One region of the Megamonas funiformis genome, then DNA from elsewhere that is predicted to be linked to it. Evidence: a T-box and tRNA genes for the amino acid it is inferred to sense, from the RefSeq annotation. Region 1 holds a T-box; the other holds one or more tRNA genes.
The links. The T-box of region 1 lies ahead of thrS (threonine--tRNA ligase). A T-box ahead of a tRNA ligase gene usually reads a tRNA of that ligase, here a tRNA-Thr.
Positions count from the first base shown of each region.

Region 2: it has a tRNA-Thr gene. The T-box ahead of thrS (threonine--tRNA ligase) is inferred to sense a tRNA for this amino acid. The anticodon was not compared.

Region 1 is NZ_CP048627.1:764,323-770,036, reverse strand. It holds gene GXM21_RS03775 (dihydroorotase) at 350-1,726, shown strand; gene thrS (threonine--tRNA ligase) at 1,789-3,702, opposite strand; T-box leader at 3,744-3,976, opposite strand; gene GXM21_RS03765 (DUF1349 domain-containing protein) at 4,313-4,930, shown strand; gene GXM21_RS03760 (YdcF family protein) at 4,945-5,714, shown strand, end outside.
Region 2 is NZ_CP048627.1:1,969,532-1,975,245, reverse strand. It holds gene GXM21_RS09980 (iron-containing alcohol dehydrogenase) at 1-51, opposite strand, end outside; gene GXM21_RS09975 (HAD family hydrolase) at 70-720, opposite strand; gene GXM21_RS09970 (LysR family transcriptional regulator) at 832-1,713, opposite strand; tRNA gene GXM21_RS09965 (tRNA-Thr) at 1,867-1,942, shown strand; gene panC (pantoate--beta-alanine ligase) at 2,384-3,238, shown strand; gene panD (aspartate 1-decarboxylase) at 3,241-3,624, shown strand; gene GXM21_RS09950 (GTP-binding protein) at 3,784-4,470, shown strand; gene GXM21_RS09945 (ATP-binding cassette domain-containing protein) at 4,484-5,500, shown strand; gene GXM21_RS09940 (hypothetical protein) at 5,549-5,714, shown strand, end outside.

The DNA of each region.
Region 1 (5,714 bases):
AACATTCAGACTAAAACCGTATTCAGTGCTAATTATTTTCAATAACTTAACAGTTACCATTAAAATTTTATAATGCGGAAAATAGATATTACGTGTTATTTTAGTATTTAAATAAATTCAATACCGTAAAAGTCTGCTAACGCGGATATGTTTGGTATTACTCTTATATCATATATAAGAAAATAATATGTACTATTTATTGCTTAAATTATAAATCTTATCTGCGGAATTTTTAACGTAATTTTTATTATTTTTAGCATTTTAAAAATATGTTATGCTATTTGTTATAGTTTATTTTTTATATAAAGGAAAAATGTATTTTATAATTCTTAGGAGGGATAGTTTTTTTATGTATGATTTAGCTTTAAAAAATGGTTTTATTGTTAATGAAAATGAAATCTATCTAGGAAATATTTATATACAAGATGAAAAGATTGTTGAAATTTCTTTAGCGGATAAGCCTGCTAATGAGGTTTATGATGTTTCTGGTAAGTATCTTTTACCTGGCTGTATTGATACGCATTGTCATTTTCGTGACCCTGGAGCTACTGCTAAGGAAGATTTTACAACTGGCACACAAGCTGCTATTGCTAGTGGTGTAACTACTGTATTTGATATGCCCAATACAAATCCTTCTGTTTTAAATGAGCAAGATTTATTACAAAAAGCAAATTATTTTGCTCCTAAAGCTTTTGCTGATTATGGTATTTGGGGTCTTTCTTTAGGTGAAATCAACCTTGGCGATTTACCTAGACTTTGTGAAACTGGTGCTAGTGCTGTAAAATTCTTCTGGGGATATGCTATAAATGCCAAAACAAAAGCTTTAATTTATAATTACAATCCTAAAGATGAAGATATTATCCCACCTCTTGGCGACGGTGAAGTCTATGAAATTTTTGAACAAATGGCAAAAACAGGAAAAATAATCGCCATTCATGCTGAAAATATTGAATTAATTCAAACTTTAACTAAACGCTTGCAACAATCTGGTAAAAAAGATTACGAAGCTTTAATCCAATCTCGACCAGCTCTAGCAGAAGCTTTGACTATCCAAACAGCTAGTCTACTTGCCAAAGCCACTGGTGCTAGACTTCATATTCTTCATTTGACTTCTAAAATGGGAATGGAAGCAGTCGCTCAAGCAAAGGCTAATGGTGTAAATATAACTGCTGAAACTTGCCCACAATATCTATTTTTATCTGCTAAAGATTATGATAGTGTAGGGCCAATGATGAAAGTATATCCTGTCATCAAACATGAAGAAGATAGACTTGCACTTTGGCAAGGATTGAAAAATGGCACTATAGATTTTATCGCTTCTGACCATGCACCACATATCATCAGTGAAAAACAAGGTGATTTATTCTCCATTCCTGCTGGCATGTGCGGTGTAGAAACTATGCTTCCATTAATGCTCAATGAAGTAAATAATGGTCATATCACTTTACCTTTCTTAGTGAAAGTCATGGCTAAAAATGTAGCTGATATCTATAATTTACCAAATAAAGGTAATTTAGAGATTGGTAAAGATGCCGATATTGTAGTTGTTGATATGAATAAAGTCGATACTATTGAAAATGAAAAACTTCACAGCAAACAACCGCTAACTGCTTTTGCTGGTAGAAAAATCAAAGGTTGGCCTATCAAAACATTTTTACGTGGTCAATTAGTTGTAGATAATAATAAAATCTGCCAAGATAAAGCTTGTGGTAAATGGATAAAATAATTAAATTTTAAATAAAAAAGCTCTTAATAGCAAAAATTATTAAGAGCTTTTATTTTTATTAATTACTGAGCTTTTGTTTTAATTTCTTCAAGAAGATTGTTGATAAATTCATCAGTATCCATAGTAACAGTATCTTTTTCACGACGTTTACGAACAGAAATATTTTTATTTTCTAATTCGGATTCACCTACGATAATGCTGTATGGAACTTTTTTAACTTGAGCTTCACGGATTTTGTAACCGATTTTTTCATTGCGGTCATCAACTTCTACACGAATGCCGAGGTCAAACATTTTGCGTTTGATTTCATAAGCATAATCAACATATTTATCGCTGATAGGTAATATTTTAACCTGTACAGGAGCGAGCCATACTGGGAATGCACCAGCATAGTTTTCAATTAAAATACCGATAAAGCGTTCGATACTTCCGTATACTACACGGTGAATCATTACTGGACGATGTTTCTGACCATCTTCACCGATATAAGTGAGGTCGAATTTTTCAGGCATTAACATATCAAGCTGAATTGTACCACACTGCCAAGTACGACCGATAGAGTCAGTTAAATGGAAGTCGATTTTTGGACCATAGAAAGCGCCATCGCCTTCGTTGATAACGTATTTAAGACCACGATGTTCAAGTGCATTTCTAAGTGCATTAGTTGCAGTTTCCCAAACTTCATCAGAACCCATGGAGTCTTCAGGACGTGTGCTGAGTTCTGCATGATAAGTTAAACCAAATGTGCTATAAACTTTATCAAATAAGTCAATAACTCTTTGGATTTCATCTTCAATCTGGCTAGGTAACATAAAGATATGAGCATCATCTTGAGTGAAGTTACGTACACGCATTAAACCATGTAATGCACCAGATAATTCATGACGATGTACAAGACCAAGTTCACCAAGGCGAAGTGGTAAATCACGATAGCTGTGTTGCTGTGTTAAATAAACAAGCATACCACCTGGGCAGTTCATTGGTTTAATTGCATAATCTTCACCATCAATTTTTGTGAAGTACATATTTTCTTTATAATGATCCCAATGACCAGAAGTTTCCCAAAGTTTACGATTCATAATCATTGGAGTTTTAATTTCCTGATAACCAAATTGACGATGAACTTCACGCCAGTAGTTGATGAGTTCGTTTCTGATTACCATACCATTTGGATGGAAGAATGGGAAGCCTGGACCTTCTTCATGTAAGCTGAATAAATCGAGTTCTTTACCGAGTTTGCGGTGATCACGTTTAGCAGCTTCTTCAAGCATTTTTAAGTAAGCATCTAAATCAGCTTGTTTTTCAAATGCTGTACCATATACACGTTGAAGCATTTTATTTTTTTCGCTACCGCGCCAATAAGCACCAGCAACAGATTGTAATTTAATAGCTTTTACTTTACCTGTAGATACTACGTGTGGACCTGCACAAAGGTCAGTGAATTCACCTTGGCTGTACATAGTGATCATTGCATCTTCTGGTAAATCATTAATTAATTCTACTTTATAGCTTTCGCCTTCAGCATTGAAGAAATCAAGTGCTTCCTGACGAGTAACTTCTTTACGTACAATTGCTAAATTTTCTTTAACAATTTTTTTCATTTCTTTTTCGATTTTTGCTAAATCTTCAGTGCTAAGCTGATGATCCATATCAAAATCATAGTAAAAACCATTGTCAATTGCAGGACCAATTGCAAGTTTTACATTTTTATCGCCATAAAGACGTTTTACAGCTTGAGCTAAAATATGAGAAGCACTATGACGAAGTGCCCAACGACCATCTTCATCTTCAAAAGTTAAAATTTCTACTTGATGATCTCCATCTATAACAGTCATTAAATCTTTAGTTTCTCCATCAATTTTGCAAGCTAAAGCTTTTTTTGCTAAAGAATTACTAAAGGATTTTACAAAATCAAGAACAGTAGTGCCTTCAGCTACTTCACGAACAGCACCATCTTTTAATGTGATATTTGCCATTTTATTAACCTCCTAAAAAAATAAAAAACCTCCATCCCAAAACTAGGGACGAGGCTTGTAGTTCGCGGTTCCACCCTGTTTGCCATAAAATATGACCAACTCAAAAATGATAACGGAATTTCTCCGGCAAAACTTAATAAATAAATCTAAATTTATAGTTCAGCTTTGCAGTTTGAAAGTGGTAATCAAAGAGTATGCTTAAGAAGTTTCCAGCCTCGACTTCTCTCTCTGTAAACATATAATTCTTTAATCATGTCTTTCGCATTACTTTTACATATATCTTTATGATGTCTTCATTATAATAAAGCAGTATCTCAATGTCAAGAGTTATTCTTTTTTCTCATTTCTAAAATTCCTATCAAAATAATATACTTATAAGATATTATCTATTTATTATAATATTTATTTTAATTTAAATTTAATCTATTTTTAATCTGTACTTTAATCATATTTTAATCTAATCAGATTATACTATATACATAACTCAATAAAGTTATATAAGTTTTTGCTCTCCGATAGGTTTCTCTCCCTATCGGTTTTTTTTGCCTTCACAAGATACATATATAAAATTAAAATAATATATATACACCAAAATAAATGAGATGTTACTATGTTTTTTGATGTAGATAAGCTACATTGGACTCGTAAACCTTTATCATTTAATATAACTAAAGATAAAATCGAAATCATAACTTCACCTCATACTGATTTATGGCAAAGAACATATTATCACTTCAGAAATGATAATGCTCCTGTGCTACAGATGAGTACAAGTGAAGAATTCTTTTCATTTACTGTTAAGACAGATTTTGATAGCAAAGTCCGATTTGACCAATGCGGCATCGTCTTATATTTAGATAGTGAAAACTGGCTCAAAGCTTCCGTTGAATATGAAAATGAAGATATTCAACATTTGGGTAGTGTTGTTACTAATAAAGGATATTCTGATTGGGCAACAACTGTAATTAATAGTTCTATAAAATCCATTTGGTATAGATTGAGTCGCCGAAAAGACGATTTTCGCATAGAATATTCTCTTAATGGCATAAATTATAATCAAATGCGCATATGTCATCTTTGGGAAGCTTCTGGTGATATCCAATTTGGCATTTATGCTTGTAGCCCAGAAAATTCTTCATTTAAAGCTACATTTACTGATTTCAAAATGACAGAATGTGTTTGGCAAGCTCACGACGGTCAACAACCTGACGAAGATATTACTTATTAAAGGAATGTTATTTTATGAATACACTTATCGCCAAAAATTTAAATATTCTCATTGATTTTTTAGCTAAAAGAGATTTAACTGCACTATCTCCCGATGAATTACAAGCAAAATACAAAATAAATCAAGCCGATTTGTTGATTTTATTCGGTGGTTCTATTCCTGAAGGTACTGATGTATTTGCTAAAGCTCATCAACAAAATATAGCTAAAAATTATCTTTTAGTCGGCGGTGCTGGTCATACTACAGAAGCTCTCCGCCAAAAAATGCAATCATCTTTAGCCGATATAGATATCTCCACTAAATCTGAAGCAGAAATCTTTGCTCTCTATTTAAAAAACAAATACAATATCACAGATTGTTTATTAGAAACTAAATCTACTAACTGCGGTAATAATATCACTAATGCTCTAGAACTTTTAAAAAATCTAGATTTAAAGCCAAAATCCATCATTTTTATGCAAGATGCTACTATGCAAAATCGCATGGACGCAGGTTTTCGAAAATATTGTCCTTGTGATACTACTTTAATCAATTATGCTACATATAAAGTTCATTTCACTGTTCAAAATGATAAATTATGTTTAGAACAAAATAATATCTGGCAAATGTGGAATATTGATAAATATATTGAGCTACTCATGGGAGAAATTCCTCGTCTTACAGATAATATCAACGGTTATGGTCCTCAAGGTAAAGATTTTATCGCTCATGTAGATATACCACAAGAAGTTCATAGTGCTTATCAATATCTCTATCAACATTTAAATATCAAAACACGCCAGGC
Region 2 (5,714 bases), 1.2 Mb from region 1:
ATCTTTGCCAAAAATAATTTCTGTAGGACAGTAAAATTTAAATTTTTCCATAATAAAACCTCAACAAAATTAATTTTGAAGAATATCAGAAACAACTATATCAGATAATGAAGAAACGATTTTATCAGCACGAGATAAATCTTGTGGGCCAGAATTTGGATTATCATATGCGATACAATAAGCTCCAGCATCCTTAGCCGCCATAATACCAGCAGTAGCATCTTCAATTACTACGCAATCAGCTGGCGCAAAGCCTAAAGCTTTAGCTGTTAACTGATAAATTGCAGGGTTTGGCTTGCTAGCAGGAAGTTCTGCACCACTTAAAATATATTCAAAACAATCCATTAAGCCGAATTTTATTAAAACAGCATTGATAACTTTTCTATCAGCAGAAGAAGCTAAAGCTACAGGAATACCTTCGCTGTGTAATTGATAAAGTAAATCTAAAACGCCATCAATAGGATAGATGGAATTACTTTCTTGAATATATTCTAAATAAATGCGATGTTTATAATCGACCATTTCTTGAATAGAAACGGGAGTTGTAGCAAATTTGGCAAAATCTGTAAAAAATGCTTTGGCAGAACGACCAACATAGGCTACACAATCTTCCATACTACAAGGGATACCAAAATGTGTTAAAGTGCGTATTTTCATATCAGCATGAATGGATTCACTATCGATTATGACTCCGTCCATATCAAAAATAACTGCTTTCAATTAGGTGCTCCTCCATTTTATATATTAATATTGTAAGTAATTTTACACTTACAATAACTTAGCATATCATTCAAAATCTAAAACTGCAAGGATATTTAAATATATTTATGATTATTCATGGTTAAATTTATCGATTATGAAATTTTGAAAACGATGGGCAGCAAGGGAAAGAGGTTTATTAGCATACCATGCAAGACCGATATCACGAGTGCATTTTGGATTATCTACAGAAATGAATTTTATATCGAGATGTTCCATTCCAGGAATTTTAGGCACGAGTGAAACACCTAAATTAGCTGCTACTAAACTAGCTACAGTAACAATTTCATCACCTTCAAAACGTATTTTAGGGCGAATAGAAGCTACTTCAAAGATATGTTCAGTTTTAGTGCGTAAACCATACATTGGTTTTAAAGTAATAAATGGTTCACTAGCAACTTCTGTGATATTTATAGAACTGCGATGAGCAAGTGGGTGAGTTGAAGGAACGATGATAAATAATTCTTCTGTCAATAATGGAACCCAAGCGATGCCTTCAGAATTTATCGGAGAACTGCAAAGGCATAAATCGGACTCTCCTTTGAATAATTGTTTTGATAATAAGAAAGAATGATTTTGACTAAGGCGAAATTGTATTTTAGGATAGATTTTACGAAACTCTTTTAATAATTCTGGCACAAGATATACACCTAAAGAGTGCATAAAAGATAAATTTACAACTCCGCTATCTGGTTCAGCCATATTAGTTATATCTTGGCGGGCAGTTTCTAATTCTTGCAAGATACGTTCAGCATAAGTTAAAAAGGTTTGACCATATTGAGTTAAATTTACTTTACGGCTATCTCTGATGAAAAGAGGTATATTTAAATCTTTTTCTAAGCGACTGATTGAACGACTAAGTGCTGGCTGAGATACATTCAGAGATTTTGCTGCTTTAGTAAAGTTTTTTATATGGGCTAGAGCAACAAAATATTCTAGTTGATTTAATTCCATAAAAAAGCCTCCAAATCCAAACTAATGGTAGTATTTCTAATGTGAATACTTTATATTTGATTATATTATAAGCTAGATTTGATATTTTGTATAATTATATGAAGCAAATATTGACAATAAATTTAAAATATTTTATCATAAAAGAAAATTAATGCTGATATAGCTCAGTTGGTAGAGCAATGTATTCGTAATACATGGGTCGCAGGTTCAAATCCTGTTATCAGCTCCATTTTGACAGATAATATAATTAAAACTATAACAAAAAGCTACTTTATAATAATTATTATGATGAGTAGCTTTTTTTATTTAAATACTTGCAGTTGAATTTTTTCTGTGGTATTATGTGGTTCGTAACAAACAATAGTGAACAGTATCAATATATATTAATAATTTGAACTGTATCTTAGTTGTTTAATTTTAAATAAAATAATTTAATAAGGTAAAATTTAAAAAGAAAAAAGACGCTTGGATCACTATGACCGAGACGAACTTGCAGAATTTTAAATACAAAATATAGTTGATGGATTTTTTTGTTATGAAATCAAATCAATTATATTTAATCAATAGGGAAAGTGCATTTCGTGTCGAGATGTACTTTTTTTGTGCTTTTATGTAAGTTCATTATAGTCTCTTTTTGTTTGTTATAAGAACATTAAAGGAGAAGAAAAAAATGATTTTATGTCAAGATGTGGCTAAATTACGTGAATTAGTCGCTAATTTTAAGAAGGAAAACAAATCTATTGGTTTGGTACCAACTATGGGAGCATTGCATGAAGGTCATGCTTCACTTATTAATGCTTCAGCAAAAGAAAATGATATTACAATCGTCAGTGTGTTTGTAAATCCTACTCAGTTTGGGCCAAATGAAGATTATGAAGCCTATCCTCGTACTTTGGAAAATGACTGCATAGTGGCACAAAATGCAGGAGCAGATGTAGTATTTGCACCAAAAAATAAAGATTTATATCCTAATGAAGATATGACATGGGTAGAAGTTACAGGTGATATCACAAAAGTTTTATGTGGTAGAACAAGACCTATTCATTTCCGTGGAGTTACTACAGTAGTTAGTAAATTATTCAATTTATCTCGAGCAGATAGAGCATATTTTGGCTTAAAAGATGCTCAGCAAACAGAAGTTTTACGCCGTATGGTTGATGATTTATTTTTCAATGTAGAACTTCGCATTATGCCTATCGTTCGTGAAGCTGATGGACTTGCTAAAAGTTCAAGAAATACTTATTTATCTCCAGAAGAAAGAAAATCTGCGTTGATTTTATCTAAGAGTTTAAATTTAGCAAAAGAAGCATTTACTAATGGTCAAAGAGATGTGGAAGCTATATTAAATTTAGTAAAAGATACTATACAGACTGAAAAAACAAGTCAAATTGATTATGTAGAAATGTATAAATTGCCAGGATTAAAACCAGTAGAAAATAAAATTGAAGGCAGAGTATTATTAGCTTTAGCTGTAAAATTTGGTACAACTCGTTTAATAGATAATGTCATTTTGGAGGATAAATAATAATGTTATATAATATGTTTCATGGAAAAATTCATCGTGCTACAGTAACTCAAGCAAATTTAGAATATATGGGAAGCATCACTATTGATGAGGAATTATTAGAGCTTGCAGGTATTTTACCAGGAGAAAGAGTACAAGTAGTAAATAATAACAATGGTGCTAGATTAGAAACTTATACAATTGCAGGTAAACGTGGTAGCGGTGTAATTTGTTTAAATGGAGCAGCAGCACGTAAAGCACAAGTTGGTGATACAGTTATTATTATTGCTTATGCTATGATGACAAAAGAAGAAGCTCAAAATTTAGTACCTGATGTAGTCATGGTTGATGAACATAATCGACCAGTAAGAGTACGCGGTACAGAGCTTGAAGGCGAAATTGGTTAATATATAATATTATTTTAAATAGAAAATAGAATTTTATAAAATAAGTAAAAATAGGTTGAGCATGGATTTATGAAAATAAAGTCTAAAGTGCTTAACCTATTTTTTTTTAGTTTATTGCTATATAATAAAATTTAGCAATTTATGATGGAGATGATTTTGGTGAAATTAATAACTTTAGCAGGGCCACCATCTGTGGGCAAAACTTCTGTAATTTTGCGATTAATAGAAGTGTTACATAAAGAAAAACAAAAAGCAGGCGTTATTAAATTCGATTGCTTGACGACTTTTGATAAAGAACCATATGAAAAAGCGAATATACCGATACAGATTGGTTTATCAGGAAAATTTTGTCCAGACCATTTTTTTATCAGCAATATTGAAGAAGCTGTAGCTTGGGGAAAAAGTCAAAATTTAGATTATTTGATTACCGAAAGTGCAGGTCTTTGCAATCGCTGTTCACCATATATTCAAGATGTATTGGCCATTGGTGTAATAGATTGCTTATCAGGGATTAATACACCAAGAAAAATTGGGCCAATGGTGAAATTTGCAGATGTAATAGTCATCACTAAAGGAGATATTATTTCTCAAGCTGAACGCGAAGTATTTATGTATAATGTCTATCAAGCAAATCCTAAGGCACAAGTTATTTTTATCAATGGCATAACTGGTCAAGGTGCATTTATGTTGAAAAAATATATAAATAAAATTGAAGATATAGATACATTAGAAGGAAAAAAATTGCGTTTTACTTCACCAGCGGCTGTATGTTCATATTGTACAGATGAAATGCGCATTGGTGAAAAATATCAATTAGGTATGACTAAGAAAATGGAATTTAATTGATTAGGTGGAAATTATGGATTTTAAAGAATTTGTAGAAACTCATACAATTGGAGAAATAAAAAAAGCATATCCTCAAATCAAAGATTATTTGGATAATACAGGTCTATGGAATTTGCCAGATAATTTGACTTTTGCTAAGGCTTTTGAAGATATAGATGAGGAAGATTTATGGCAAGTTGGTATTCGTGATGGCAATATTGCTGATGAACTAAAAAAATATCTTTCAGCTATGCAGAATTTAGAAAATAAAGATGAAGTAAAAGTACATAAATTAACCATCAATGGTGGCAAAAATAAATTGGGCGAAGCTGAAAACATCCAAGTAGAGATTTTTTCAGGGCAAGTAATAAGTATTGTAGGGCCAACAGGTTCGGGAAAAAGTAGATTACTTGCAGATATCGAATGTTTAGCACAAGAAGATACACCGACAAAACGACAGATTTTAATTGATGATAGAATTTTAGATGATGAAGCTAGATTTAATTTAGAAGGAAAATTAGTAGCTCAATTATCACAAAATATGAATTTTATCATGGATATTACTGTAGAAGATTTTTTAACTATGCATGCTAAAGTTCGTTTAGGCAAAGAAATCGAAAATGAAAAGGCTATAATTACAAAATGTTTTTCTATGGCAAATGAATTAGCTGGGGAAAAATTTACTTTAGATACAAAAGTAACTCAATTATCAGGTGGTCAATCGAGAGCTTTGATGATAGCAGATGTGGCATGTATAAGTAGTTCACCGATTGTATTGATTGATGAAATTGAGAATGCAGGGATAGATAGACAAAAAGCTATAAAATGCTTAGCAAAAAGTGAAAAAATCGTCATTATGTCTACGCATGATCCATTATTGGCTTTAAATGCTGATAAACGCATTGTGATAAAAAATGGCGGAATTAGTAAAATTATAGAGACAACAGCAAAAGAAAAAGCTTGTATTGAAAAAATTCGCCAATTAGATGAAACTTTATTAAATATTAGAAGCAGATTGCGTTTAGGTGATTTGATAGAAAATATAAATTAATAATTGAAATATATAATAAGTATAATGAAAATAAAAGAGGTTAGTATTTTGAGATTTTTATTGAGTTCTATTGTTATTTGTTTGGGGATTATTTTTAGTAATATATTAAATGTAGAGGCTAGAATACCTTATACATATTTAAATATAGGAGGACTTACTCCTGATCAACAGATAGATTCTTGTTTTTATGTATATGGTAGACCAACAGCAAATT